One region of the Providencia lanzhouensis genome, then DNA from elsewhere that is predicted to be linked to it. Evidence: predicted binding sites of a transcription regulator. Region 1 holds the regulator's gene; each other region holds the start of a gene.
What was found. The regulator ArgR, encoded in region 1, controls arginine synthesis, uptake and breakdown. The targets are predictions, from matches to a motif close to ANTGAATAAAAATACANT.
Positions count from the first base shown of each region.

Region 1 (10,299 bases):
GAAGCTCGCTATTGCGAGTTAGATGTGGTTCCTGGGGAATTGAATCGCTATACATTAACAGGCTGCTTAACCCAGCGTAGTGAGCCATTACCGCTCGCATTTGCAGTGCAAAATGGGGCGAGCTACTCCGGTGCTATCGTCAAAAATGAGTTGCAGGTCGCGGGCATTGAATTGTCTGGCGCGGTTAAAAAACGCACTCAGCAGACGCCACAATCCCAAGTACTCGTCAAAACTGAATCCAAACCGCTACATGACCTCTTAAAAATCATGCTGAAAAAGTCTGATAACATGATAGCGGATACAGTATTTAGAACGATTGGTCGTGATTATTACGGTGTTCCGGGTACCTGGCGATCCGGCTCTGATGCAGTAAGACAAGTCCTCAAGCAGAAAGCGGGTATTGATTTAGGAAATACCGTGATGGTGGATGGCTCTGGCTTATCTCGCCACAATTTGATCACGCCGGCGACCATGATGCAAGTTTTGCAATTTATCGCTAAAAATGACCAGCAGCTGGATTACATTTCGATGCTACCACTTGCTGGGCATGATGGAACATTGCGCTACCGTGGTGGTTTAGATGAGGCTGGAGTCAATGGCAAGGTGTCAGCGAAAACTGGTGCATTACAAGGGGTTTATAACCTTGCAGGCTTTATTACTACCGCAAGCGGCGAAAAAGTGGCATTCGTCCAGTTCATTTCCGCTTATGCCGTGCCACAAAGCCAATATAATAGCCGCCGTGTACCTTTAGTTCGCTTTGAAAGCCGCCTCTATCGCGATCTTTACCAAAAGAACTGATCTCCCTGAAGATCCTTTTAAGATCTTCATAATAAAAAAGGCACAACCTTCGCAAGTTGTGCCTTTTTATATGACTCAAAGATAATTATTTTTGGTAGATAAATTCGACGCCTTCGTCGTCATCTTCATCCCAATCATCATCCCAATCGTCATCAAGATCATCTGCACCAGATAGCTGCTCTTTGTGGTAATCATCCCACATAAATTCAACTTTCTCTGGTTGGCTGTTTTCATCTTCAACGGCCATATCACGCGGCTGAGTATTCATGAACTCCATGATATCCCAACACAGTGCTTTCACACCTTCGTGGTTTACAGCAGAAATCATATAATACTTATCTTCCCAGCCCATACCTTTAGCAATTTCAGCTGCACGTTTGGCAGACTCTTCTTCACCTAAGATATCCACTTTGTTGAAGACTAACCAGCGTGGTTTCTGAGCCAGTTTTTCACTGTATTTTTCTAACTCACCCACAATGATCTTGGCGTTTTCCACCGGATCAGATTCATCGATTGGGCAAATGTCGATAAGATGCAGCAGTACGCGGCAACGCTCTAAGTGCTTCAGGAATTGGATCCCAAGTCCTGCACCTTCCGCAGCACCTTCGATCAATCCTGGAATATCTGCAACCACAAAGCTCTGCTCGTTATCCATACGTACCACGCCGAGGCTTGGAACCAAGGTTGTAAATGGATAGTCAGCAACTTTTGGCTTCGCTGCTGATACTGAACGAATAAATGTGGATTTACCGGCATTCGGCATACCCAGCATTCCGACGTCAGCAAGTAACATCAGCTCTAATAAGATTTCGCGCATTTCACCTTTCGTTCCCATGGTACGCTGACGCGGTGCACGGTTAACAGAAGATTTAAAACGAGTATTACCAAGCCCATGGAAACCGCCTTTAGCGACCATATGGCGTTGATCGTGACGAGTCATGTCACAGAGTACTTCATTAGTGCCAAGATCGCGTACACGCGTTCCTACAGGGACTTTAACCGTGATGTCTTCACCACGCTTACCTGTACACTCACGGCTTTGACCATTTTGACCACGTTCTGCACGAAATGATTTTTCAAAACGGTAGTCAATCAGTGTGTTGAGGTTTTCGTCTGCCTGTAAATAGACATCACCACCGTCACCACCGTCACCACCGTCAGGTCCACCTTTCGGGATATATTTTTCACGGCGGAAGCTGACACAACCATTGCCACCATCTCCTGCCACGACCAAAATTTTGGCTTCATCTACAAATTTCATAATTCTTTCTCCGTCTGCTGGCCATTATAGTGCCTGATGGCGGTATTACCCAGAGATGGCATATTCTGAATATAAAAAGCCCCGCAAAAGGTTTTTGCAGGGCTTTAATTCAAAAATTAAAAGTCAGAAAACTTATTCAGCTTCGATGCTGATAAATTTACGATTGTTAGGACCTTTAACTTCAAATTTAACTTTACCGTCCGCTAATGCGAACAGAGTGTGGTCACGGCCACAACCAACGTTGTTACCTGCGTGGAACTTAGTACCACGTTGACGAACGATGATGCTACCTGCTAATACAGCTTCACCACCAAAACGTTTAACACCTAAACGTTTTGCTTCTGAGTCACGACCGTTACGAGTCGAACCACCAGCCTTTTTGTGTGCCATTAATCTGCTCTCCTAAATCTTAAGCGATGACAGTGATCTTAACATCAGTGAACCACTGACGGTGACCTTGCTGCTTACGGCTGTGTTTACGACGACGGAACTTAACGATTTTAACTTTATCGCCACGACCGTGTGCAACCACTTCCGCTTTCACTTTAACGCCTTCAACGATAGGAGCACCGATTTGGATCTCATCGCCATTAGCAACCATCAGAACGTGATCAAATTCAACAGTTTCACCTGTTGCGATGTCCAGCTTTTCTAGGCGGACAGTTTGACCTTCGCTAACTCGGTGTTGTTTACCACCACTTTGGAAAACCGCGTACATATTAACTCCGCTTTCCGCGTACTCGCTAAATATTTCAATTCCAGAGCACGCTATAAAATATTCACAATAGGGCGCGAATTCTACGCAAAAAAGCAGCAGAACACAAGCCTATAATGCAGTTAGATTACAAAAAATACGACTTTTTTATCAGCCCTATCTTTTTTCGGCTGATTTCTCAGGAATATCTTTAATTGTTACTTATTTAAACATTTTTTGCATTTCACCCGATAATCTTATTATTAATAGTGTTATGCTTACGCTATTACTGTGATATCGGTTTTCCCATTTTTGGCTTAGGGAATGCCCCAAAAACTAATAATATGAATATATTACAATGAATTTAGAATCTATCGTTGAACTGACAGCCGAGGATATGTCAGCAGTAAATGAAGCGATCCTCAGCCAATTAAACTCAGACGTAGCATTAATCAATCAATTAGGTTATTACATCGTTAGCGGAGGCGGAAAAAGGATCCGTCCAATGATCGCGATCCTCGCAGGACGATCCCTAGGCTATTCTGAACATAAGCATATTCAAGTTGCTGCATTAATCGAATTCATCCATACCGCCACTTTATTACACGATGATGTGGTCGATGAATCAGATATGCGTCGTGGAAAACAGACAGCTAATGCTGTATTTGGTAACGCGGCAAGCGTATTAGTAGGTGACTTTATTTATACTCGATCCTTTCAAATGATGACGGATCTTGATTCGATGCGTGTTTTAAAATTGATGTCTGAAGCCACCAACGTGATCGCTGAAGGTGAAGTTTTACAATTAATGAACTGCAACGATCCTGATATTACTGAAGAGAGCTACATGCAAGTGATCTACAGTAAAACTGCGCGTCTATTTGAAGCGGCTTCTCACGCGTCCGCTATTTTAGCCAATGCCACGCCAAAGCAAGAGAAAGCGCTGCAAGATTATGGTCGCTACATTGGGACCGCATTCCAGTTAGTTGACGATCTTCTAGATTATGATGCAGATAATACCCAGTTAGGTAAAAACACTGGAGATGATCTCGATGAAGGTAAACCAACACTACCACTGTTACATGCAATGCAACATGGTAATGCTGAAGAGTCAGCACTAATTAGACAAGCAATTGAGCAAGGAAATGGTCGCCATCTATTAGACACTGTCCTTGGTACAATGAAACGCTGCGGCTCATTAGAATACACTTACCAACGCGCTCAGGAAGAAGCTCAAAAAGCCATTGATGCTTTAAATGCCCTTGAAGACTCTGTGTATAAAGAAGCATTGATTGGTTTAGCGCATGTTGCTATTCAGCGCCATTCATAATCACCGTTAGAGCTCTAAACCAATATTGAAAAGGGTGAAAACAATTTCACCCTTTTTTTATGGTTATTCATCTTCTGGTTCAGGCTCTATTTTTGCCAATAGCGATGATAACCCGTGACGCAAAATATATTTCACAAATATTTTGCGCTCATCTTCCGTCAGTTGGTAATAAGCCTCAGACCAAATTTGCAGTGCATCAATACGTTGCACTTGATACGGTGCCGATGGCTCATGAAGTGACAGCTGACCTTGGATCTCACTCGGCAAGCTTTCCATATAGTATTCAACGGCCTTCCCTTGAACACCTCTTTTACGACGACTTTTCCAACCTTCCCTTCTCGCCATCAAGTTAATTCCCTGAGGTGATGATGGAAGACCTTCTAATCCTGCTAATTCTTTCGCAGTGAACCACAATTTTTTCATAATATCACTTTTACGCTTAGCTTATATTTTGCAACCTGCTTTTGTCGCTATACCAAAGTTATTTTTCTAAAAATTTATTCGATTCAATACTGTACGTAATCTATGTATGGCTATTTTGATTAATAAGATGAATTAAAGCTAAAGCACCTTTGCGCATAATAAACGATAAGATCGCCACGCGTTCATCATGGGAAAGCTGGTTATAAGTTTCTTGCCAAATATGCGCATGTTCATCACGTTTGACTTGATAGCCTCCCGAAGTTTCATACATCACCGTGAACTCTTCGAGATTAATGGGAACCGAGCTAATATGGTATTCCAATGCTTTTCCTTGAATACCTCGTCGTTTTCGACTCAACCATTTTTCTCGCCTCGCCATAGCATTAATACCTTGGGTGCTTGTCGGTAGCCCTTGGCGCCCAACGAGCTCTTTGGCTGTTAACCATTCCTTGTTCATTATCGACGCTCCTTGTCATCATGATGACGACTTCGATTAACTATAAACTTTCTTTATTTTCTTAATCGTTTCAATATCCATTTTTAATATTCAAATATAATAGTTAATAAATTATATCGATATAGATAATTTCTTTTGTATATCCGCTAGTTATACCAATAACTTTGTATTAACTATTTTATATCTATGGATTTTATAGTGCTGACTAAGAAATTCATTCTTTTCAAATAATTCAATACATTATTAAGAAATATAAATCTTCTCGATAAACAGAATAAATATAAGAAAATATAAAAAATAGAGAGTTAACTAAAATGAGTTATTTTTATTTTCAAAGTGTTAGCTGAATTCACAATAATCATCTGAACCTTTCCGTTATTTTCATAAAAACAACGACAGTTTCATAAAAATGAATTTTTAGAAAAAATCAGAAATTATTATTGGGAAATTCTGTTATTTTATTTCCAATAACAGAACGATTGCACTGAATGTATCACAATACTCTGTTAGATGTACCACTAACTCTACATGATTCTGAGTGAAAAAAGGATTAAAAAATGATGTTACGGAAATCAAACTGGCACCCAGCAGATATCATTGCAGCTTTACGCAAACGTGGAACAACCCTAGCGGCGATTTCTCGTGAAGCAGGGCTTAGCTCGTCAACGCTCGCGAATGCGCTATCGAGACCTTGGCCTAAAGGAGAATGGATCATCGCAAACTTTTTAGGTATTCATCCATCAGAAATCTGGCCTAGTCGCTATTACGATCCAATGACGGGTGATTTATTAGAAAGAAAAGTTCGAGAAAAGCCAAAGAAAATCGAGGAAACAAACGAATTAGAAAACAGGGAGCCAGAAAAAGAACATATCTAATATCAGTCGCTATTTTTGATCAGAACTGAAAGATAAAGCCCATTATTATTTTCTTTAAAAACAGCAAGATTAATTCATTGTACCTTCAAGGGGTTTCCCCTTATTTTGATCAGTGAAAACTTATCGAGTATAAAAATAAAGGGCGGAATCGCATGAAAGCAACTCCGCCCTTATTTAAGCGCGAATTCTTAATTGGCATTAGCCATTAATGAATTTTTCACCTAATTCAATATCTGCTTTCAGTACGCTTAACATATCTTTCAGTGCTTTCTCTTCAAATGCACTTAATTTACCAATTGGTAAATGTTTTTCGATTCCGTTTTTGCCTAATACAACAGGTTGAGCGAAGAAGCGAGCGTGTTCGCCTTCACCTTCAGTGTATACACACTCAACCACATTGCTTTCACCTTGTAGACCACGGATCAAAGATAAGCCCAGGCGTGCTGCCGCTTGGCCCATAGACAGTGTTGCAGATCCGCCACCCGCTTTAGCTTCAACCACTTCAGTACCTGCGTTTTGAATACGCTTAGTCAGTGCTGAGATTTCTTCATCAGTGAAGCTGACACCAGGAATTTGAGACAGTAATGGCAGGATTGTCACACCTGAGTGACCACCGATAACTGGCACTTCAACTTCGTGAGTTTTCTTACCTTTTAATTCAGCAACGAAAGTATTTGAACGGATGATATCCAGTGTCGTTACACCGAACAGACGGTTTTTATCATACACGCCAGCTTTCTTCAGAACTTCAGCAGCGATAGCAACGGTTGTGTTCACTGGGTTAGTAATAATACCGATCAGTGCTTTCGGGCAGGTGACCGCGATTTGTTGAACAAGGTTACGTACAATACCTGCGTTCACATTGAACAGGTCAGAGCGATCCATACCTGGCTTACGTGCAACACCCGCAGAAATTAATACTACGTCCGCACCTTTCAGTGCTGGGGTCGCATCTTCACCCGCAAAACCAACCACTTTAACGTCGGTAGGGATGTGGCTTAAGTCAGCTGCAACACCTGGAGTTACTGGCGCGATGTCGTAGAGGGAGAGTTCTGAACCTGCTGGGAGCTGGTTTTTGAGAAGAAGGGCGAGAGCCTGACCGATACCACCTGCTGCACCTAGGACTGCAACTTTCATTCTAAAACTCCTTAATTGTACTTTAAAATATATGAATTCATCTGACTATGCACTAAACACATTACTTATAAAAAACAATTCTTTAACAGTTAGAGAGAAGTGTTAACGCGAGATAAATCACCAACACAATAGTTCTATTCTAAACAAATTCCTTATCTGTTAATGAGATAACGGACACTTTTTTAACAAATAGTTTTTATTGCTATTGCATTTAACATTAAACCCAATTTTATTTGATGATTTATTCAGCACCGCTTAATTATTTAACAAATTTTTCACAGTAACTTATTGTTAAATCAATCCATTTTTAGGATAAATTTCGAACTAACAATTTAAGATAAACCCCTTATTATTACCAGAAAATACTTATCTAAAATTGCTCATTAAACACTCAAAAAATCAATTTTCTTGCATAAAAATGCACTTTTCAACATAATACAACTCAGTTTAATACCAAAAGATGGGTTAATTATGCGCACTATGTCGAAACAAGAAGACTTGGTAAAAGCCTTTAAGGCACTCCTTAAAGAAGAAAAATTCAGTTCACAAGCCGAAATTGTGATCGCTCTTCAAGAACAAGGCTTCGAAAACATTAATCAATCTAAAATTTCCAGAATGTTGACGAAGTTTGGTGCAGTACGTACCCGCAACGCAAAAATGGAAATGGTGTATTGCTTACCAACCGAGCCTGGTGTCCCCACTGCCACCAGCCCGCTGAAGAATTTAGTTCTGGATGTTGATTACAACCATTCTGTTGTTGTGATCCGTACTAGCCCAGGAGCAGCACAGTTAATTGCTCGCCTGTTAGATTCCTTAGGCAAAGCTGAAGGCATCTTAGGCAGCATCGCTGGCGATGATACAATTTTCTCAACGCCAACCAACGATTTCACAACGCGTGAACTGTACGAAGCCATTTTGGTGCTTTTCGAACAAGAACTTTAGTCCTTTCGAAAAATTTTAGATATCGAAAAAGAGGGAACCCAGTTCCCTCTTTGTATTTTTAATTCTATAGTGACGCGTCTTTCACTGATTCATATCGAGATAAGCCCGTGTTATTTGAGATTTTACGGAATATCGTTCACTACGGTTTCCATTTTTTAGTGCCCTTTTTATTTGGCTATTTATTTTGGCGAAAAAACTGGAAGCTTGCTGGGCTCTTAATGGTTTCCACCATGGCTATCGACCTTGATCACCTTCTCGCCGATCCTATTTTCGATCCTGATCGTTGTGGCGTAGGCTTCCACCCTATGCACACTATTTGGGCTGCTATTGCTTATGTCGTCTTATTCTTCTTTCCTTCATGGAAACTCAAAGCTATCGCCGTCGGCTGTCTGTTTCACTTATTGACAGACTCGGTGGATTGTTATCTTGGAAGTGTTAAAAAAGAGATGCAAGGCACGGTATTAAGCTGCTCCGGGCAACCAGAACGCGCAAACGTCGAGCTTCTTCAGCAGCTATAACGAAAAAGCCCTAACTGAAGTTAGGGCTTTGATTCACGATAGCGCTTATAGACTATTCGTCAGATTTGGCTTCGGCTTTATGTTTTAGTCCTGCCAGCAGTTTTTCATGAATACCACCAAAACCGCCATTACTCATCACCAGGATATGGTCACCGGGCTGAGCCGTCTCAACCACCATATTGGCGAGAGTATCAATATCTGCATGCCAACGCGCAGGCTGCACACAATGCTCTGCAATTTCAGTGACCATCCACGGAATATTGCTAGGTTGGAATAAGAAGACTTCATCTGCACGCCCTAAAGCTGGCGCGATATCATTCTTACTGATCCCCATTTTCATGGTATTTGAACGAGGTTCCAGCACAGCAATAATACGAGAAGTACCGCCTACTTTGCTACGTAATGCTTCTAACGTCGCTAAAATTGCCGTTGGATGATGAGCGAAGTCATCATAAACACTGACATTATTTTCAACACCACGTAACTCAAGACGGCGACGGGCGTTAATAAATTTATCCAACGCTAAGCAAGCTTCTTTCGCCGGTACGCCAACATGGTGTGCAGCGGCAATCGCCATCAAGCCATTTTGGATATTATGATTACCTACTTGCGACCAGTTTACTTCACCCACTTTTTGCTGCTGGTAATATACTTCGAACTGGCTACCATCATGATTGAGTTTCACGGCATGCCACTCACCGTTTTCTCCCACCAATTCTTGTTCACTCCAACACCCCATGTTCATCACTTGCTTGAGATTATTGTCGTTACTTGGCATAAAGATTTTGCCGCTACTTGGCACAATGCGAACCAGGTGATGAAATTGTTTTTGAATCGCTTCGAGATTTTCAAAAATATCCGCGTGATCGAATTCGAGGTTATTCAAAATCAGCGTTTTCGGGCTGTAATGCACGAATTTAGATCGCTTATCAAAGAATGCGCAATCATATTCATCCGCTTCAATAACAAAGAAAGGGCTTTTACCAATCTGGGACGAAACATCAAAGTTACCCGGAACACCGCCAATCAAAAAGCCTGGTTCATAACCACAATCTTGTAGGATCCACGCCAGCATACCCGCGGTTGTTGTTTTACCGTGAGTCCCTGCAACGGCTAATACCCAGCGCTCAGGAAGGACATGGTCATGGAGCCATTGTGGTCCAGAAGTATAAGGTAAACCACGTTCTAATACGGCTTCAACACAGGGATTTCCACGGGTCATCGCATTCCCAATCACCACCATATCAGGGGCTGGCTCTAACTGCGCAGGGTCGAATCCTTGAATTAGTTCAATGCCTTGTTTTTCAAGCAATGTACTCATCGGTGGGTAGACGTTTGCGTCAGACCCAGTCACTTTGTGCCCTAACGAACGAGCCAAAATGGCTAAGCTGCCCATAAAGGTTCCGCATATGCCTAAAATATGTATGTGCATTCTTTTCCATCCAATAGCATGAGGTTTGTCACTATTCTACTCATCAATCACAGGTTTATAAATGTATTAGCCTATTAATCTTTTCTTTATTTAGATAAACTCTCCGCCCGAGGGTACAATAAAGACCCGCAAATTTCTGTCAATTTTATTCAGGACCTTCGTCATGAAAACATTAGGCGAATTCATCGTCGAAAAGCAACAAGATTTTCCTCATGCAACAGGTGAGCTGACTGCATTACTGTCAGCAATCAAACTGGGCGCTAAAATTATCCATCGTGATATTAACAAAGCTGGACTCGTTGACATTCTCGGCACAAGCGGTGTTTCGAATGTTCAAGGTGAAGTTCAGATGAAGCTTGACCTGTATGCAAACGAAAAACTGAAAGCGGCTTTGAAAGCGCGCGGAGAAGTCGCTGGTATCGCCTCAGAAGA
Region 1 covers NZ_CP174123.1:3,826,598-3,836,896, forward strand. Annotated here, with positions in the region: gene dacB (serine-type D-Ala-D-Ala carboxypeptidase) at 1-798, shown strand, start outside; gene cgtA (Obg family GTPase CgtA) at 884-2,059, opposite strand; gene rpmA (50S ribosomal protein L27) at 2,192-2,449, opposite strand; gene rplU (50S ribosomal protein L21) at 2,469-2,777, opposite strand; gene ispB (octaprenyl diphosphate synthase) at 3,112-4,083, shown strand; gene ACIH2S_RS17885 (DNA-binding protein) at 4,147-4,506, opposite strand; gene ACIH2S_RS17890 (DNA-binding protein) at 4,607-4,963, opposite strand; gene ACIH2S_RS17895 (helix-turn-helix domain-containing protein) at 5,521-5,838, shown strand; gene mdh (malate dehydrogenase) at 6,037-6,975, opposite strand; gene argR (transcriptional regulator ArgR) at 7,447-7,917, shown strand; gene ACIH2S_RS17910 (DUF6122 family protein) at 8,025-8,435, shown strand; gene mpl (UDP-N-acetylmuramate:L-alanyl-gamma-D-glutamyl-meso-diaminopimelate ligase) at 8,488-9,867, opposite strand; gene fbp (class 1 fructose-bisphosphatase) at 10,031-10,299, shown strand, end outside.

Region 2 (10,299 bases), 180 kb from region 1:
CTTGCGCGATGTATCGCGATTATGTGCGTGAACAGCCTGACTTTGTCCCGTATTTCCGTGCGGCGACCCCAGAGTTAGAGCTGGGCAAATTGCCATTAGGTTCTCGCCCTGCAAAACGTCGTCCTTCTGGGGGTGTTGAGACCCTTCGCGCTATTCCTTGGATTTTCGCGTGGACACAAAACCGCTTGATGTTACCCGCATGGTTAGGGGCAGGTGCGGCGCTGAAACATGTCATCGAAAAAGAAGGCAAGCAAGCGGTACTGGATGAAATGTGGCAAGAGTGGACATTCTTCAAAACCCGTATTGCGATGCTGGAAATGGTGTACGCGAAAGCTGATTTATGGCTGGCGGAGTATTATGACCATTGCCTCGTTGAAAAACGTCTATGGCCACTGGGACAAAAGCTGCGTGACCAGTTATCTGAAGATATTAAAAGTGTTTTAGCGGTCTCTAAAGATGAAGCGTTGATGGCGGATCTACCGTGGATTGCTGAATCCATCGCACTACGTAACGTCTATACCGACCCACTGAACGTATTGCAGGCTGAGCTATTACAGCGCTCTCGTCAACAAGAGCATCCAGACCCGCGTGTGGAGCAAGCGTTGATGGTGACCATTGCTGGTGTTGCGGCGGGTATGCGTAATACAGGCTAGCAATTGATTACGTTATTTATAATTAGTGATAAGTAAAAGGCTGCCAATTGGCAGCCTTTTTCGTTTATGGTCGAACGTTATTTTTTGTTCTGATCATTATGGATCAAATGATAAGGCGAACGCGCCCGTGGATGAATAAAGAAATGGTTCGTTGGGGCATTGTGAGTTTTGATATGCACCATGGAGACGTTGGTGGATTTTCCTACTTTATTGTGGAATGCATAAATCACAAAAGGCAGCAGGAAGATAATTACAAAACTGACCGCGAGCAGCGTCACGTAAGTCGTATCATCTGCTCCGCCCGGCAATGAACTTGGTGGGAAGAATGACACCACAAATGCCAGAATTGAGATCACTAACCCAACAAACGCGATTAACAATTTAAAGCTTTTACCGCCCGGAACGTTGAATGCCCGTTTTTTATCAGATTGTTTGCAGACTAAATGCATATAACCGAGGAACAGCATAAAGTAGCTACACAGATAAATAACAACGGTTAATGCCAGCGCTATCAGGAAGGACATATTCCCGCCGCCGCCCGTGTTAGTAAGGACAATAATCGCCACCGTGGTGATCAGTAATTGGGAAATCACTAACGTGACTGGCACGCCATTTTTATTCACTTTGGCAAAGCTTTTCGGCAGAATTCCTTTTTGTGCAGCGACATACATCCCACGGGAAGGTCCCACAATCCAAGAGGCAATTTCCGCTAATACGCCGAGTAATAGCAACGCGGCAATAATCCGTACTGCCCACTCTAAAGTGGAATTAAAGTGGGTAACGAGAACCTCAAAGGTTTGTACCACACCAGCAGATAGGTTGATTTCGCTGTTAGGGATCACGGCAGCAACCGATAAACCGCCAATAGAGCTTAAGCAAATCGCCGCAATCATCAGTAAAAACATTGCTGCAGGATAATCTCGACCAGGGTTTTTCATTTCGTTGACGTGGGTTGCAGAGGCTTCAACACCCATGTAGCTGAGAATAAAGGCGACAAAGACCACTAATGTGCCGATTTGAGTGAAGTCAGGAATAAAGGTTTTTGTGCTCATCTCGATAGCTAAAGGCGCACCGCTTGCCAAGTAGCTAATCGCTAGCCCAACGAGAATTAGAGCCGGTAATAAAATCCCAGCAAAGAAACCGACTTTTGCGATACTTGCTGTATATTTTGTTCCACCAAATTGGGTAAAGGCGAGAACCCATAAAATCACCAGAGCGCCGATGGTTTTGGTGATGGGATCAGTATTGAGTTCTGGCCAATTTAATATGTAGGATAGGGCGCCGAGTACAAAGTACAGCATCGGAATAAAACCTATCGCAATTTGTAGATAACCAAATGAAATCGCCGCAAATCCCCAACGCTCTCCCAATGTGTTGGAAACCCACGCGAAAATCCCTCCTTCTTCCCAACCTTCAACGGTGGCCATTTCGGCAGCACATAAGGCTACGGGGATGAACCATAGCAATCCCCCTAAGAGTAAAAAGAAGACTAAACTGAAACCCGATGTGGCGAATGTCGGATATTCATAGACCGCCATCACCATAGACGCGGTGATCGCAAAAAAACCTAACAAGGTGAGTTGTTTTGCGGCTGGAGCTGTTGTTGACGTCGCCATGCCTATTCTCCTGTCATATGTTTTACGAAGTCAGTCGGCGCATAAATGAATACGCCGACTGGATAAACGACTAAGGATTAGCTGTGATTGAAACCGCCGCTTTCTTCTTCAGAAAGTGGTGTACTGACAGGGTGTTTCTCGAAATATTCGAGGGTGCGTTTGAAATCTTCGATGAGCAGTGAGGCGAGGTCTAGGCTGACACCATGACGGACTAAAATACGTTGGATCACCAGGTCTTCACGGTTTGCAGGCATTGAGTAAGCGGGAACTTGCCAGCCGCGACTACGTAGTTTGTCTGCAATATCATATAAAGAGTAGTTACTAGTTTTCGCTCCGTCTTTTAATTTCCATGCCAGCGCTGGGATACCTTTGGCACTATCGCCATCAAAGATCATCTCAAATGGACCCAGTTTCTCAATTTCACGGGCAAGGTATTGCGCGGTGGCATAGCAAGCATTATGAATTTTAGCGTAGCCTTCGCGACCAAGACGCAGGAAGTTGTAATACTGTGCAATGATTTGTCCACCTGGACGAGAGAAGTTTAATGCGAAGGTTGGCATGTTACCGCCAAGGTAGTTCACATTGAAAATTAGCTCTTCTGGGAGGTCTTTCGCTTCACGCCAAATTACCCAACCGGCACCTAATGGCGCTAAACCAAATTTGTGTCCAGATGCGTTGATGGATTTAACACGAGGTAAACGGAAATCCCATTCCAGGGTAGGCGCGCAGAAAGGCGCGAGGAAACCACCACTTGCACCATCCACATGAATAGGAATGTCTAAGCCAGTTTCTTTTTGCAGTTTATCTAATGCATCATGAACTGCTTTCACTGGCTCATATTGGCAAGTGAACGTCACACCTAAAGTCGGAACGACACCGATAGTATTTTCATCAACGCGTTTGAGAACTTCTTCAGGGCTCATGATCAGGCGGTCGCCTTCAAGTGGAATTTCACGCAGTTCAACATCAAAATAACGGGCAAATTTATGCCAACAAATTTGGACAGGACCACAGATTAAGTTAGGTTTATCGGTGGGTTTTCCTTTGGCAGCTTGTTTTTTACGCCATTGCCATTTTAACGCCAGTCCCCCTAACATTGCGGCTTCTGAAGAGCCAATTGTTGAGCAGCCTAATGTATTGAGTGCGTCAGGAGAGTTCCATAAGTCAGCGAGCATATGCACGCAGCGGTTTTCAATTTCAGCGGTTTGCGGATATTCGTCTTTATCAATCATGTTTTTGTCGATAGAGAGATCCATTAAACTGCGAATTTCGTCATCGACCCATGTTTGGCAAAATGTCGCTAAGTTTTGTCGGGAATTACCATCTAGCATTAGCTCATCACGTACTGCGCTAAATACATTTCTCGGGTCGCTTTCTTTGATTGGGAATTTCGTTTTTGGTAAGGATTGGGATAAATCAAATGAAGCATAAATATCATCTAATTCACTATATTTTGAAGATACTGATTTATTATTCATACAACGAATCTCCTCAATAATTGAGATGTTATTACTAGGAATGATCAATAATCTTATATTTTCATATAAGCATAAAAATAAATTAGAATAAAGTTCTTTAAACGAAAGTCTTATTTTAATAGCGGTTGTTTTGATTATTTGTTTTTATGGTAAATATGATTTAAATTCGAAGTTAATCAGGTATAACAATTTATCAACATTGTTAATCTGGGTTTTCACTACGTCATTCAATGTGAAAAAATGAGTTGCATCAATGGGATATGTGGTTTCTTTTGTTTTGTAAGCTATTGAAAAATAATATTTTCATTATCAGGTAAATAATGGTGAATAAGGATAAAATAGCGTTTTATGTGATTTTTAATGATATTAATCAGCACATCACTAAGCGACTATTTGTTTTGGATTGATCTAATTTCAGGTTTTTAATTAAATATTTTCTGCATTTTAATTCTATTTGGGCATATTTAAGGGATTATTTATTCCATAACTTTAATATCTAGTCTAATAATGATTGGTTTTAGCCTGCATTAACTATGGAAAATGGAATTATAGAGAATGGCGATAAATAGAATAGAGGGAGGGGAATATAACTGGGTTAATTCACGATAAATGAATTAACCCGATAAGTGATAGGAATGAAGTGGTTACTTCAACCTAACACCCAATTATTTTGGTCTAACGCCTAATGTGTGGCAAATGGCGTAAGTCAATTCAGAGCGGTTTAAGGTGTAAAAATGGAAATCTTTTACGCCTTCACGACTTAAAATTTTCACCATGTCCATGGCAATTGATGCACCAACAAGATTACGACTTTCAGGGTCATCATCTAAGCCTTCGTACATTCTATTCATCCAACTTGGGATACGCACATTGGTGATTTTGGCAAAACGTTCTAGCTGGCGAAAGTTAGAGACTGGCAAAATTCCCGGTACGATTTCCACATCAATGCCTGTTGCTACGCATCGGTCACGAAAACGTAGGTAGCTTTCAACATCGAAGAAAAATTGGGTAATGGCACGGTTGGCTCCGGCTTCAATCTTTTTCTTCAAATTGATTAAGTCTGCCTGAGCACTTTTAGCTTCAGGGTGCACTTCGGGGTAAGCGGCGACGGAAATGTCAAAGTCGGCTTCAGTTTTCAGTAATTCAACCAAATGCTCAGCATACATGTCGGGCTTGCGGCTGTTATCAGGAAGGTCTCCCCGTAATGCCACAATATGGCGAATACCGTTATTCCAGTAATCGCGCGCGATGGTTTTTAGTTCATCAGGGCTGGCATCGATGCAGGTTAAGTGCGGTGCTGCCACTAATCCTGTTTTATCTTTGATATCTTTAATGATGCTATGGGTTCTATCTCGCTCACCGGAGTTAGCACCGTAGGTGACAGAGACAAAATTTGGTTTTAAGACCTTGAGCCTATCGATAGACTTCCACAATGTTTGTTCCATTTCTGCTGAGCGAGGTGGGAAAAATTCAAATGAGACATTAATCTGCCCATCTAATTCAGCTAAATTTTGGTTCAACGCCTCGCGCTGATTTGCGTGAAAGAAACTCATACCCTGTGACCTCGCCTCAAGAAACTCATTATTTAATGATTATTTTCGTTATTCGATTATATGCACTCTTTTGTACTTCTATACGTTTAGACGTCTAAATAGAGATTACGCGATATTGAGTGAGAGTCAACTCCTAAATCAAATTTGGAATTGATGTTTTTTCAGGCGCAACAAGAGAAAAATTCATGATGGGGAAATGCGGAGCCAAGTGACTCCGCATGCAGTACAACATTATTCAGTAAAACAGAAGTGCTCGACCATTTGGCTGATGAGTTGGCGGGTTGGTTCAATAAAGCTCATATCGATGAACTCATCAGGCTGGTGGGCTTGTTCAATAGAGCCGGGACCCAGCACCAGTGTTGGGCAGAGTTCTTGGATAAATGGCGCCTCCGTACAGTAGTTCACGGTTTCCGCTTTTTTACCTAATAACTGCTCAATGACTGCCACCATTTTATGATCTGTGGGGCATTCGTAGCCGGGGATCGGTGGGTGCATCTCTTCAATGGCTAAGCGACCCGGCCATTTTGCACGAACGGGTTCGAGAGTTTCATTGAGTAGCTCGTCCAGATCTTGCAACGTTAAACCTGGTAGTGGGCGAATATCCATATGTAATTCACAGCAACCACAAATTCGGTTTGCTGCATCACCACCATGAATATGACCGAAGTTCATGGTTGGATAAGGGATCACAAACGCAGGGTTGTTATAGCGCTCTTTCAATGTATTTCTTAAGGTCATTAAGTGAGAGATAGATTCATGCATTAATTCAATGGCATTAACGCCTCTATCTGGATCACTGGAATGCCCAGATTGACCTGTAATGCGAATGGCATTGGAAAGATGCCCTTTATGCGCGCGAATAGGCTGTAATGATGTCGGTTCACCGATGATGGCGAAATCAGGGCGTAATTGCGTGCTGGCGGCAAAGAAGCGAGCGCCAGCCATCGAGGTTTCTTCATCTGCCGTGGCGAGAATATGCAAAGGACGTTTTAAGGTACTGAGGTCAACATCTCGCAGTGCATCAATAATAAAGGCAAAAAAGCCTTTCATATCTGCGGTGCCTAGCCCATACAGTTTGCCATTATGTTCGGTGAGCTTGAACGGATCTTTAGTCCAGCGACCGTCATCAAATGGGACGGTATCCGTGTGACCACATAGCATCAACCCTCCGTTACCCTCGCCAATCGAGGCTAACAGGTTATATTTATCTCGGGTATCAGGGACCGGTTGAATATTCACAGTAAAGCCTAAGGTTTCTAACCATCCACCTAATAGCTCCACCAGCGCTCGGTTACTCTGATCGAGTTGCGAATCAGTCGCACTAATCGACGGAGTGGCGATTAATTGACGATAAATCTCAATAAATGCAGGTAATTTAATATTCACTGTTGACAGCCTTTATCCATAATAGTATCAATATTCATGCACTTTATTTGAATAAAAATACACATTAAACTGTTTGGGTCACGAGTACAAGGTAGAAAACACATGTTGAACACACTCATTGTCGGGGCCAGTGGTTATACTGGAGCAGAATTAGCCGCTTACTTACAACGTCACCCCGATATTCATCTTTCTGGGCTGATGGTTTCCGCACAAAGTGCGGATGCAGGTAAATGCTTTTCTGATTTACATCCCCAGTATAAAGGCATTATCGACCTTCCGGTTCAGCCGCTTACTGATGTGGCTGAGGCTGCAAAAGGGGTCGATGTTGTTTTCCTCGCGACCGCCCATGAAGTGAGCCATGACATCGCGCCCCAGTTTCTTGAAGCGGGTTGCGTGGTGTTTGACCTTTCGGGTGCTTATCGTGTTCAAGATGCGGCGTTTTATCCGCAATACTACGGTTTCGAACATACAAATACCCAGTGGTTAATGCAAGCAGTTTACGGTTTAGCGGAATGGCAGGCAGATAAAATCCGTCAAGCTCAACTGATTGCGGTACCGGGGTGTTATCCAACGGTTTCTCAACTTTCATTAAAGCCGCTGATTGAAGCGGATTTGCTCGATGAAAACATGTGGCCAGTCATTAATGCGACCAGTGGCGTTTCAGGGGCAGGGCGCAAAGCTTCCATGACGAACAGCTTTTGCGAAGTGAGCTTACAGCCTTACGGTATTTTCACTCACCGTCATCAACCTGAAATCGCGACGCATCTAGGTAGAGATGTGATTTTCACGCCACATTTAGGCAATTTTGCACGGGGCATACTGGCGACCATCACTTGCAAAGTGAAAGCCGGCGTTACAGCGGAGCAAATTAGCCAAACATTTAAAGATGCGTATCACAACAAACCGTTAGTTCGTTTATATGACAAAGGGGTTCCTGCACTGAAATCGGTGGTTGGCACGCCATTTTGTGATATCGGCTTTGTATTGAAAGGTGAGCACCTGATTTTAGTGGGTACAGAAGATAACCTATTAAAAGGTGCCGCGGCGCAAGCTGTTCAGTGCATGAATATTCGGTTTGGTTTCAACGAAACGCAGTCATTACTTTAATGCTCTTATGGCAATTTATTAAGGATAAATCTCCATGCAACCTTTAGTCATTAAATTGGGTGGTGTGTTACTCGATAGCGAAGAAGCCCTAGAAAGATTATTTACGGCGATCCAAACCTACCGTCAGGCTCATCAACGTGAGCTGGTAATTGTTCACGGTGGTGGATGTCTAGTTGATGAATTAATGCAAAAACTGCAATTACCCGTTGTGAAAAAGCAAGGATTGCGCGTTACGCCAGCAGACCAAATCGACATTATTACTGGTGCGTTAGCCGGAACGGCGAATAAAACTTTGTTGGCATGGGCGATTAAACATCAATTGCAAGCGGTGGGTTTATCCCTTGGGGATGGACACAGCGCAGTGGTTACGCAAATTAATGATGAGTTAGGCCATGTGGGTAGCGCGAAAGCGGGTAATGCGAAGTTACTGAAATTATTACTGTCTGCGGGATATTTACCCATCATTAGCTCTATCGGGATCACCGAAGAGGGGCAACTTATGAACGTCAATGCAGACCAAGCCGCGACAGCGATTGCCCAAGCACTGAATGCAGATTTAGTCCTGCTTTCTGATGTGAGCGGTATTTTGGATGGTAAAGGTCAAAAAATTGATGAAATGACCACTACCAAAGCGCAAAAACTTATCGACCAAGGCATCATCACGGATGGAATGATAGTCAAAGTGAATGCGGCTTTAGAAGCGGCTTCCACATTGCAACGCCCGGTAGATATTGCAAGCTGGCGCCATGCGGAGCAATTGCCATCATTATTTAATGGCACCGCGATTGGCACACGAATTCTTGCTTCTTGAATGAAGAACTGAGCAAACAGACAAATCAAACATTTATTTTAAAAGAATTGGGACAGGTAATTTATGAAAAAGGGCATTAAGAAGATTGTATTAGCATACTCCGGTGGATTAGACACGTCGGCTATCATTCCATGGTTAAAAGAGAACTACGATGACTGTGAGGTCGTGGCATTCGTTGCTGATGTGGGTCAAGACAGAGAAGACTTAGTCGGTGTTGAGAAAAAAGCCCTGCAATCAGGTGCTTCTGAATGCTATGTGGTTGATCTGCGTGAAGAGTTTATCAAGGAATATATCTACCCAGTACTGAAAACGGGTGCATTGTATGAAGGTAGCTATTTACTGGGTACGTCAATGGCGCGTCCAATTATCGCTAAAGCGCAAGTTGAAATCGCATTGAAAGTTGGCGCAGACGCAGTCGCGCACGGCGCAACCGGTAAAGGTAATGACCAAGTGCGTTTCGAAAGCACTTACACCGCTTTAGCACCACAACTGAAAGTGGTTGCGCCATGGCGTGAGTGGGACTTACGTTCCCGCGAAGCTCTGCTGGATTACCTGAAAGAACGTAATATTCCAACTACCGCTAGCTTAGAGAAAATCTACAGCCGTGATGAAAACGCATGGCACATTTCTACCGAAGGTGGCGTATTAGAAAGCACATGGAATGCAGCCAACCAAGATTGCTGGGTATGGACGGTTGATCCGAAAGACGCACCGGATGAAGCTGAGCTGGTGACTGTGGGTGTGAAACACGGTGAAGTGGTTTCTGTGAACGGTAAAGCCTTGTCTCCATTGGGTTGTTTAGAAACATTAAATACGCTGGGTGCAAAACATGGCGTGGGTCGTATCGATATCGTAGAAAACCGTTTAGTGGGTATGAAATCCCGTGGTTGCTATGAAACCCCAGGGGGCACCATCATGATGGCTGCACTGCGTGGTGTTGAGCAATTAGTATTAGACCGCGATAGCTACAAATGGCGTGAGCAGTTAGGTCTAGAAATGTCTTATGTGGTGTATGACGGTCGCTGGTTTGCGCCACTGCGTCATTCTCTGCAAGCAGCGGCAGAATCCCTGGCTCAGGATGTGACGGGTGAAGTGGTTCTGAAACTGTATAAAGGGCAAGTGACTGCTATCCAGAAAAAAGCGGATAAGAGCCTGTACTCTGAAGAGTTTGCAACATTTGGTGAAGATGAAGTTTACGATCACAGCCATGCTGGTGGGTTTATCCGTCTCTATTCACTCTCTTCACGTATTCGTGCGCTGAAAGAACAGAACAAAGCAAAATAGTTTTATCAGAATGACCCCGACAGCCAGATAGGGCTGTCGGGCAGACACTTATTTTATCAATCAGGTAGGGACTCGTTATGGCACTTTGGGGTGGACGTTTTAGTCAGCAGGCAGATCAACGGTTTAAACAATTCAATGATTCACTGCGTTTTGATTATCGCTTAGCTGAGCAGGATATTATTGGCTCTGTGGCATGGTCAAAAGCGTTGGTCACAGTTGGCGTGCTGTCTGATAGCGAGCAAAAATCTCTCGAGCAAGCACTCAATGCGCTATTGGCTGAAGTGCAAGCCGAGCCTGAGATTATCTTGCAAAGCGACGCCGAAGATATCCATAGCTGGGTCGAAGGTAAACTGATTGATAAGGTCGGTGATTTAGGGAAAAAACTGCACACAGGTCGTAGCCGTAATGACC
Region 2 covers NZ_CP174123.1:4,006,419-4,016,717, reverse strand. Annotated here, with positions in the region: gene ppc (phosphoenolpyruvate carboxylase) at 1-653, shown strand, start outside; gene gadC (glutamate:gamma-aminobutyrate antiporter) at 731-2,269, opposite strand; gene ACIH2S_RS18850 (glutamate decarboxylase) at 2,347-3,747, opposite strand; gene metF (methylenetetrahydrofolate reductase) at 4,413-5,300, opposite strand; gene argE (acetylornithine deacetylase) at 5,532-6,686, opposite strand; gene argC (N-acetyl-gamma-glutamyl-phosphate reductase) at 6,789-7,793, shown strand; gene argB (acetylglutamate kinase) at 7,828-8,604, shown strand; gene ACIH2S_RS18825 (argininosuccinate synthase) at 8,668-9,888, shown strand; gene argH (argininosuccinate lyase) at 9,966-10,299, shown strand, end outside.
Region 2: a site for ArgR is predicted at 6,733-6,750, ahead of argC (N-acetyl-gamma-glutamyl-phosphate reductase). Genes of this name have one in related genera too.

Region 3 (10,299 bases), 520 kb from region 1:
TTTCAGAACCCACACTCGACCATAGTGGTTATAAAAACCGGCCATTTTCCCTGCATCGTGCCCTGTTCCATGATAAATATCGAAATGGTGCCCTTTAATTGCGCCGCCCACATCGAGGGCTACCATCATACGCATTTCGTATCTACCCGTAAATTTCCCATTTCCATCTAACACAGGAACTTCGGCTAGCAATGCGGTTCCCGGTGGGATCAAGGTTTTATCCGATGCTACTGATGCTTTTGCCACTAATGGCACTGCACTTGCACCCCTTACAGGGACGAAAGATTGCGGTTTAAAGAAAACAAACGATGGATTACTTTCAAGTAATTCACGCACTTCTTGTTCACTGTGCGTGTTTGTCCAGTCGTGAATAGCCTGTAGGGACATTTTCTCTAAAGGCACTTCGCCTCTATCAACCAGCACCTTACCAATACTTTTATATGCATGACCATTTTTGCCTGCATAAGCGAAGAAATTCAGTGGGCTACCATCGCCAAAGTCCACGTAACCACTGCCTTGCACTTCCATCATAAAATTGTCGACAGGAGAATCGCTGTAAGCCAGGATCAGATTGTTACTGAGCGCGCCATTATATATTTGTGCACGGCTAGGTAAGCGCCCCTTGCTTTTTGACGGCATACCATACAATGGATGGCGGTAATTACCTTGCGGCGAGCGTCGAGCCTCAATCACAGGCGTGTAGTACCCCGTGAATTGGACGTTTCCGTAATTGTCCATCCCTTCCATTTGGAAAGCCGACAAATTGAAACGCGATAATTGAGCAGGATCGCCCCCTGCCATTAACCAGTTTTCTATTGCGTGGTAAGTTTCATTATTGTTGTTGAATAAGCGTGGTGATGCATTTTGAATTTCCGTCACTTGGCGATTAAAATCCGGCGCATTTATTGGTCGTCCTTGCACGTTAACTTGATTAACTTGTTGCAAGTCACTGTGCAATTTACCGTCTTTATATTGTTGCCCTTTATCTGTTGGATGAGATTGACACCCTGCCAATAAAGAAAAGAAGACGCCCGCGATTAACCCTTTCTGCCATGAATTCATCTTTATACCACCTAACACATATCCAATATGAAGCGCACAATAGCAAACCCAAATTGAGAATGAAACGGGTATAAATATTTAGTGGGGTTATTTTTGGGTTAGAAACCTTTAAAGAACAAAAAAACTACATTTTGTGCGATTTTTAAACGCCACTTGATGAAAAATGAAAAAAAAACACGAAAAAACTTGCATCAGATCTCATCCCGAGTATAGTGCCCGCTATCGGACGCGGGGTGGAGCAGCATGGTAGCTCGTCGGGCTCATAACCCGAAGGTCGTTGGTTCAAATCCAGCCCCCGCAACCAATTTCTTGATTTAGTCAAACTTGATTCAGTCAAAGTAAGTTCAGCAGTAAAATCAAAGTAGTATCCCAAAGTAGTGAAATATTCAGGCGCGGGATGGAGCAGCATGGTAGCTCGTCGGGCTCATAACCCGAAGGTCGTTGGTTCAAATCCAGCTCCCGCAACCAATTCCTGATATATTTAACCTCTTCAGTCGCGGGGTGGAGCAGCTTGGTAGCTCGTCGGGCTCATAACCCGAAGGTCGTTGGTTCAAATCCAGCCCCCGCAACCAATTCTTTTTTCTCTTCTTATTTATTCTTTTCTTTGTCTTTCTTAGTCATATCAAAACCCAAACAGATTTTTAATCACTTAATTTCTTGTTTTCACCCAATAAAAAAGGCGACTCACATTACTGTTTGCCACCTTCTTCGACACCAAAAATATCACGATTAATTACGGATAGCTAACTCGCCCCCATTACGGAAATAAGCTTTGATCCCTTCAAAAATCGACTCAGCCATTTGCTGTTGGAACTTAGCGGTTTTGAGTTTACGCTCTTCTTCTAAGTTACTGATAAAGGCTGTTTCCACCAAAATAGATGGAATTTCGGGGGCTTTTAATACCGCGAAGCCAGCTTGGTCCACTTTGTTTTTGTGTAGCCGGTTAACGCGCCCCATACGTTTTAAAACTTCATCCCCAAACTTTAAGCTGTCATTGATCGTTGCAGTTTGCACCAGATCTAACATGGTATGGTCGAGATACGCATCGCCGCTTTTACTCACCCCACCAATTAAGTCAGCTTCGTTCTGCGTTTGAGCGAGGTAACGCGCCGTGTTACTGGTTGCCCCTTTCGTGGAGAGTGCGAAGACCGATGAACCATTCGCTGAACGGTTGGTAAAGGCATCCGCATGAATAGAAACAAACAAATCAGCCTGCATTTTTCTCGCTTTCGCCACGCGGACTTTTAATGGAATAAAGACATCCTCATTACGCGTCATATATGCCCGCATTTTCGGATCTTTATCAATCAGCGTTTTCAAGCGACGGGCGATTTGTAAAACCACATCTTTTTCACGGGTCTTATACTTACCAATCGCACCGGGGTCTTCCCCACCGTGCCCTGGGTCAATCATAATAACAATCGGCCTATCGGTACCCGCTTTCCCTGGTTTTTTCGCCTGTACCGGCATGCTCTCTTCTAAATCACCTTTGTTGTAATCTTCAAGGAGCGCCAATAATGGGTCGTCGTTGGTTTCAACACCTTTACCCGGATAGAAATCCATAACTAAACGGTGTTTAAATTCAGCGACTGGCGGTAGGGTAAAGAATCGAGGAGATACTTTGTTTTTAACTTCAAAAACCAAACGTACCGTTTTAGGATCAAACTGCCCGACTCTCACTAATTTTAAGTAAGGGTCTCGAGACTGAATTTGGCTTCCCATATTCTTAAGAACGTTATTTAATTGAACGCCCTCTAAATCAACAACAATACGCTCAGGATTGTTTAAAACAAACTGGCGATACTTTAAAGGAATGCTGGATTCTAGAGTAATACGGGTATAACTCGAGGCTGGCCAAATACGAACAGCAACAACGCTACTACTGGCAGCAAAACCGAATGGGCTGACACTTAATAGCATAACTGCCGCCGCACCTTGCAATAGGCGACGTTTTGATGGGCTGTGATCTTGATGACTCATCAATAATTCCGAATCTATATCCTGAAAAGTTTAATAATATCTAAGACAAGAGATAATATATTAGCGACTAATTCGCACTCTATCTAGTTCTTCATCCTTTGTCATTACCAATCTATTCTATTTATATCCCAGCACGCATCTATTCAATGCAATATAAACGCCATACTTGCGTAATTTAAATAGTTAATGATGCTCAATTGCCGAATAACATTTATTGGCAATAATCTGATATGCAGATTGCATTGTTGTGATTATATCCATTTATATTTAGAGATATGTAAACCTTAAAAATAAATTTGTTACTTTTATTGTCCTAACTTTTACTTGATATTTCCCGCCAAAAAGAATAAAAATACAGTTATTGCGAATAAAAATTCAGTTAAGAGGGTGATTATGAAAGAGCGCAGCACCGAGTTGGTTGATGAATTTCGCCATTCGGTACCTTATATAAATGCCCACCGTGGCAAGACATTTATCATCATGCTTGGCGGTGAAGCAATTGCGCATGAAAATTTTCCTAGCATTGTCAATGATATAGGGCTACTTCATAGCCTTGGCATTCGTATTGTCGTTGTTTATGGCGCTCGACCTCAAATCGAAGACATCCTTGCTGAGCATAATTATGACGCCATTTATCATAAACATACCCGTGTCACTGATGCGAATACCCTTGAATATGTTAAGCAAGCTTCTGGAGCATTGCAGCTTGATATTACGGCTCGTTTATCAATGAGTTTAGGCAATACGCCATTACAAGGAGCACACATTAACGTTGTGAGTGGTAATTTTGTGATTGCACAGCCTTTAGGTGTCGATGATGGAATTGATTATTGCCATAGCGGTCGTATCCGTCGCATCAACGAAGATGCTATCAATGCTCAACTCGATAATGGATCTATCGTGTTAATTGGCCCTGTGGCAGTTTCTGTAACCGGTGAAAGCTTTAACCTCACCTCGGAAGAGATTGCAACTCAGCTTGCCGTTAAAATCAAAGCCGAAAAACTGATTGGTTTCTGCTCATCTCAAGGGGTGGCTGATAAGGACGGTAATATTCTGTCTGAGCTATTCCCAAATGAGGCAGAAACACGGATACAAGAATTAGAATCTGAAGGAGATTATTACTCTGGAACAGTTCGCTTCTTGCGTGGCGCAGCTTCTGCCTGCCGCCGAGGTGTACGCCGTAGCCACCTACTTAGCTATCAAGAAAATGGTTCGTTGATCCAAGAACTCTTCTCCCGTGATGGTATCGGTACGCAGATAGTCATGGAAAGCTCAGAAAAGACTCGCCGTGCGAATATCAATGACATTGGTGGGATTTTAGAGCTAATCAGACCTCTTGAGCAGCAAGGTATTCTGGTTAGACGCTCACGGGAACAACTCGAAATGGAAATCGATAAGTTCACGATTATTGAGCGCGATAATTTGGTGATCGCCTGCGCTGCACTTTACCCATATCCCGAAGAAAAACTTGGGGAGATGGCTTGCGTGGCAGTACACCCTGATTATCGTAGCTCTTCTCGGGGCGAAGAGCTGCTACAACGCGTTATGACGCAAGCTAAGCAACTAGAGCTGGATAAACTGTTTGTCTTAACCACAAGGAGCATTCATTGGTTCCAAGAACGTGGTTTTATTCCTGCAGAAATTGAGATGCTTCCAGTCAAAAAGCAGGCACTTTATAACTATCAGCGTAAATCAAAAATTTTAATGCTGGATATTAAAAGCCAAGCCGCTTGAAATCTCACAGAAAGTTGGCAAACAAAGTAGTTCGCCATACTCTCTAACTCGCGTCCATAAACCCAGATATTCAAGTAATACTCTGGGTTTTTCTTTAATGTGACCTAATATTAAGTTAAGCGATTTGCACGACTCGGCATTTTTCGCACAGTGGATTTTGCTCTAACAGTGGACGTAAAATCGCTTCCATTTCAGCAAAAGAGGTACCGTAAAAATAGAATGCGGTTTCTGTTGGACCATCCCAAACACCATGGATCCCACCGATATCTTCGACCGCTTCATCAAGCTGATCAAAAAGATCGTTAATATCATTATTTTCATAGACTTCATCAGCTAAATCTGTGCCATTGAAATAAATCGCCAGCCCTTCATCCGCACCAAAGTCGATTTGAACGTCTTCACCATGAATAGTTAAGCGAGAGCCTTTAGGGGCTAACATCGCCGAAAACATTTGAATAATCAGGCTGATGTTTTCATCACTTGCATCACTTAGTGCCAATTCAATATCACACTCAGCAACTTCGCCATTTTCACCTAATTGGGTGCCACCACCACTGACTTGGATTTGCCCCTCTTTGCCTAATTTCTCCATGGCTTGATCAAATGCATCTTCCAAATCTGCACGGCGAGCAGGATCAATTTTGGCATTCAATGTTACTGTCACGGCGGTCATTTGTTGCTGATTTTCCATATTGGTACCTTAAATGTCTGGGAATTAATTTAACTGCTCAAACTGTAGCGCTAAGCCACTACGGCGTTTAGTGGGGGTTTCTATCGCACGACGTAACACTTTTTTACTGCCATACAATGAAAGTTCGTTCTTAGCTCGTGTCATCGCGGTATAGACGAGCTCTCGGGTAATCACCGGCGAATATACATAAGGTAAAACCAAGGCGGTATGAGCAAACTCTGAACCTTGAGATTTATGTACTGTCATCACGTAAGCCGTTTCATGTGCTGGCAGTCGATTTGGTTGGATCCCACGAATAGTGCCATCAGGAAATTGGAAGTAGGCTCTCATCTGGCGCTCTTCATCTAACAGGATAATACCAATATCACCATTAAAGAGACCTAGTGCACTATCATTGCGGCTGATCATAATCGGTCTTCCAACATAGTGCTTATGCTTCAAGTTATATGGTTTTGTAATTAACCCTTGGCGATGAAGTAATTTTTCAAGTTTGTCATTTAGACCTGAAACCCCGTAAGCTCCTTCCCTTAATGCGGCAAGTAGACGGTATTGATTAAATTTATGTAAGACATCAGCAGGTTTTTCCTTCGCTTTAACGGCTAATAAATAGTGCTGATAAAACCCGACCGCATCTAGTAACATATTGGCGTAACTTTCACTCATTTTGGCTTCGGCATCGCTTTCATTATCTGGCATGGCACTAGGGATATAGTTATGAATATCCGTGAAATTCTGAGCAAGAATATCATCCACCCGCTTCACATTTCCGGTATTGACGGCGAAAGCTAGCTGACCAATTCCTGAATCGGCAGAGAAACGATAACTGTGTCTTAATAGACATAAGCTATCACGGATAGCAGGCCCTTTATTTGAGGTGAATTCACTTAATGAGCATCCAGCCAATCGCTCCAGCTGAGCTGCTCGTTCAGGACTATAGCCTTTATTCGCGAAACGGCAGATATCCCCTAAAACAGCCCCCGCTTCAACAGAAGCGAGCTGATCTTTATCGCCTAAAAATATCAGTTTGGCAGAGTCAGGCAGTGCTTCAATAAGCTTGCCCATCATCGGCAAATCCACCATTGAAGCTTCATCAACAATTAAGATATCAAGTGCAAGCGGGTTATCTCGATGATAACGAAACTGCTGGCTTTCAGGTTGAGCACCCAATAGTCGATGTAATGTTTTGGCTTGAGAGGGGAGTAATTCACGCTCATCGTCATTTAACGGTAGTTGTTTCATCGCATACCCTAATGACTCGGTTAAACGGGCGGCTGCTTTACCTGTTGGAGCGGCTAATTCAATACGTAAGCGATGTTGCTGCTGATGGCCTAACTTAATCAGCGCCGCTAAAATTTTCGCTACGGTTGTTGTTTTACCTGTTCCTGGCCCCCCTGAAATGACTGAAACTCGACTCGTTAACGCAACAGCGGCGGCAATTTTCTGCCAATCTATCTGCGTTGACTCAGGGAATAACGTCGTTAAAATCAGCTGAATTTCAGTATTATCAACATCAGATAATTCAGTCTCTGAAAAGAAGTGAGCTACGCACTGCTCGTATTGCCACATACGCTGGAAATAAAGAAAATCACCTGATAGCAGCAATGGGCCAACAGACTCACCTCCGACTTCACACACAGATTCGCTCGATAATAACGCCACTCTGATAGAGGCTTGATTTGGCTCCCCAATCATGTGCCACAATTGCGCTGTAAATTCAGGGTGTCTTCCCATAAATAACACGTCAGGACGAATATCATCCAGTGCTAAACAGACATGCCCAGACATGGTTTCTGCGCTAAGCAGCGCAGCCACTAACAATAAAATCGGGTTATCTTCATTTGCAACGTTATAAGCGAATTGCACATCAAGAGGTGTGAATATACGAGCTTCAATAGCTTGATTAAACAACGCTTTCATCATTGTGGCTCCTTAGATTGAGCATCATGAAATAGCGCATCAAACTCACTGATAAATTCAATTGTTGGTCGATAGAAAAAGACACCATTTTGAGAATCTATGCGTTCCGTACCACGTAAAAAAAGATAATAAACGCCACCAAAATGAGTTTCATAATCGTAATTTGGCATCCTCTGTTGTAAAAAACGGTGTAATGCCAGCGAATAGAGCTGATATTGCAGATCATATCGATGGTCAATCATTGCTTCAGCCATCGCCTCTTGAGTGTAATAAGAGGCGTCTTCGCCTAAATAGTTAGACTTATAATCCAATAAGTAAAACCGCCCTTTCCAACAGAAGGTTAAGTCTATAAAGCCTTTTAAAATACCTTGTACCTGCTCAAAATTAAGCGGAGGACAATGTTTTGACAGAGGATCATACTTGTGAGTAACGCGATCAACATCTTTTGCATTGAGCAAGCTATCAATCGGTAAATAGAACTGCATTTCATCCAATCTATCTTGAGCTGGAATAGCCGACAAACAGAGCCCATCATCGGCTAACGGTACATTCAAAATGGCATTCAACCAGCCTTGTAACATAGGAACCCATTGAGTATCAAAGCCTGCTACTTGCAGTTTTTCTTCTAGCCATTCGGAAGAAATGTCACCTGAAAAATCAATTTCTTCCATTAAGCTATGTAAAAATGTACCGGGTGCAGCGCCTTTAGGAAACTGGTGGGGGGTCAGTTGATTTTCTTGTATTTCTTGTACCTCGACATCATGACTAACTTCAATATCCATCTTAGGGGCTAATGAGTTAGCAAATTGCTCGGCCGATAAGGTTTGATCTTCTTCTCCATGGGATGCGCTATAACTCAAACCCGAATAGCTTGTTACACGCCAGCTATCATCAAAGTGTCGAGAAATCACCCTCGCTGATAACTCATCGCTGGTCTCTTTGGTTAAATTCAGCCTTACCATTTCAGGGGAGTTTATCAGTTGCACATCAATCACATCATTACTGAGTGCATCGAGCATGCTGCTGAGCAAAACACTGTCACCTTCTTGCCCTTTTTGCAGCAAATATCCCAGCGCGGATAGGTGCAAATCTGTATTACCTGCTTTTTTACGGTTACCTTTGATAAGCGGCGCGACTCCGACACTACAGTGATAAATAGCGCGAGTGAGTGCCACATACAATAAACGTAAATCCTCGGCTAAGCGCTCTTCGTCCGCTAATTCGACATACTCTTCGGTATCATCAAGATCGAGTTTCGCTATGTAATCATCACGGTCGTGAAACAGACCTTTTGATTGAGGTAGGAAGTTACTGGCAAACGGTAACCAAACAATTTTATATTCCAACCCCTTGGATTTATGAATGGTGCTGATTTGTACTAAATGCCTATCACTTTCAAGACGCATTTGTTGTGCATCTGATTGATGGTCAGGATGGGCAATCTGCTGCGCTAACCAACGGGTTAGTGTGTGCTCACCTTCAAGCTGGAGAGACATCTCTTGCAGTAATTCCCCAATATGCATGAGATCCATCAAACGGCGTTCACCTTCAGAACCCGATAGCAAGGTTTCAGCAATATGTCTTTGAGACATAATCCCACGTAACATGGGAAGAACACCGCGTTTACGCCAAATTACAGCATAGTGAGCAAACTCATCAACGACATTTTCCCAGGCTTTTTCATCGTAATTTAGGCTATCAATATCTTCTGCCGTTAAACCCAATAATCCCGTCGCTAAGGCACTGCGCAATACCCGTTCTTTTTCTGGTGTTAATACGGCCAATAATAGCCAGAGAATTTCTTTAGCTTCTTGGGTCGCAAATACACTTTCTCGATTTGATTGGAACACCGATGGGATATTAAGTTGATTTAGTGCATCACGGATCAATATCGCCTCACGACGGCTGCGAACTAATACGGTAATATCCGAGGCTTCTACAGGAATTTGCTGCTGTTTGTTTTCAAAGTAGGTTGAACCTTGCAGACCACCAGCAAGATATTGTCCTATTTGCGCCGCACATTGCTGTGCCAGGGCTTGTTCATATTCCGAAACAGAGACCGCTTCAGCATGCTGCTGCCAGAAAGTAAGCGCTTTCACTTCTTTCCCATCATGGATAAGTTTTTTGTGGCTATTATGAGCCGCAAAATTAACGCTTTGAAATGGAATTTGTTCAAAAATAAATGGGTTTTCAGCGTGATGGAAAACCTGATTTACAGCTTCAACCATACGCTGAGATGAGCGATAGTTTGTTTCCAACGTATAGTGAGCACTAACTTGCTTTTTCGCCGCAATATACGTGAAGATATCCGCACCACGGAATGCATAAATGGCTTGTTTCGGGTCTCCAATAAACAGCAATGCAGTGTTATCAGTTTCCCGATAAATACGCTGAAAAATACGATATTGCTGCGGGTCAGTATCTTGAAACTCATCAATCATCGCAACAGGGAAACGCCTAGCAATTGCTTCGGCAAGTAATGCTCCACCATCTTGATGCAGCGCTCTATCTAGACGAGTCAGTAGATCATCAAAACCTAACTCACCGCGTGTTTGCTTCTCATGAGCAATAGTCTGGCGTACTTCACTAATCGCTTGAGGAATAATCAAATCTTTAATCGTCAGCGCTTGGGCAAGCAACTCATCAACTAACCTAAAGACTACATGAGAAGGCCCTGAACCGCTTTTGGATTTTTCATCTAATCGAGATTGCGCAAAACGCTCTAAGATATCTTTTGGCAGTTGATAATCATCGGTGCTTTTCTCTGCCCATTCGGTTATTTTTTCTAACCATGTAGGTAAATAACGTGTGCTGTAGCTGCGTTTATCTACATCTGAATCAGAAATTAGCTTTTCAAAATCAGCGACATTTTTTGTCCATAAATCTTTTAAATTCTGAATTAAACCAATCAAACG
Region 3 covers NZ_CP174123.1:3,302,252-3,312,550, forward strand. Annotated here, with positions in the region: gene mltA (murein transglycosylase A) at 1-1,062, opposite strand, end outside; tRNA gene ACIH2S_RS15525 (tRNA-Met) at 1,290-1,366, shown strand; tRNA gene ACIH2S_RS15530 (tRNA-Met) at 1,454-1,530, shown strand; tRNA gene ACIH2S_RS15535 (tRNA-Met) at 1,558-1,634, shown strand; gene amiC (N-acetylmuramoyl-L-alanine amidase AmiC) at 1,792-3,042, opposite strand; gene argA (amino-acid N-acetyltransferase) at 3,436-4,776, shown strand; gene ACIH2S_RS15550 (hypothetical protein) at 4,892-5,467, opposite strand; gene recD (exodeoxyribonuclease V subunit alpha) at 5,492-7,384, opposite strand; gene recB (exodeoxyribonuclease V subunit beta) at 7,384-10,299, opposite strand, start outside.
Region 3: a site for ArgR is predicted at 3,384-3,401, ahead of argA (amino-acid N-acetyltransferase). Genes of this name have one in related genera too.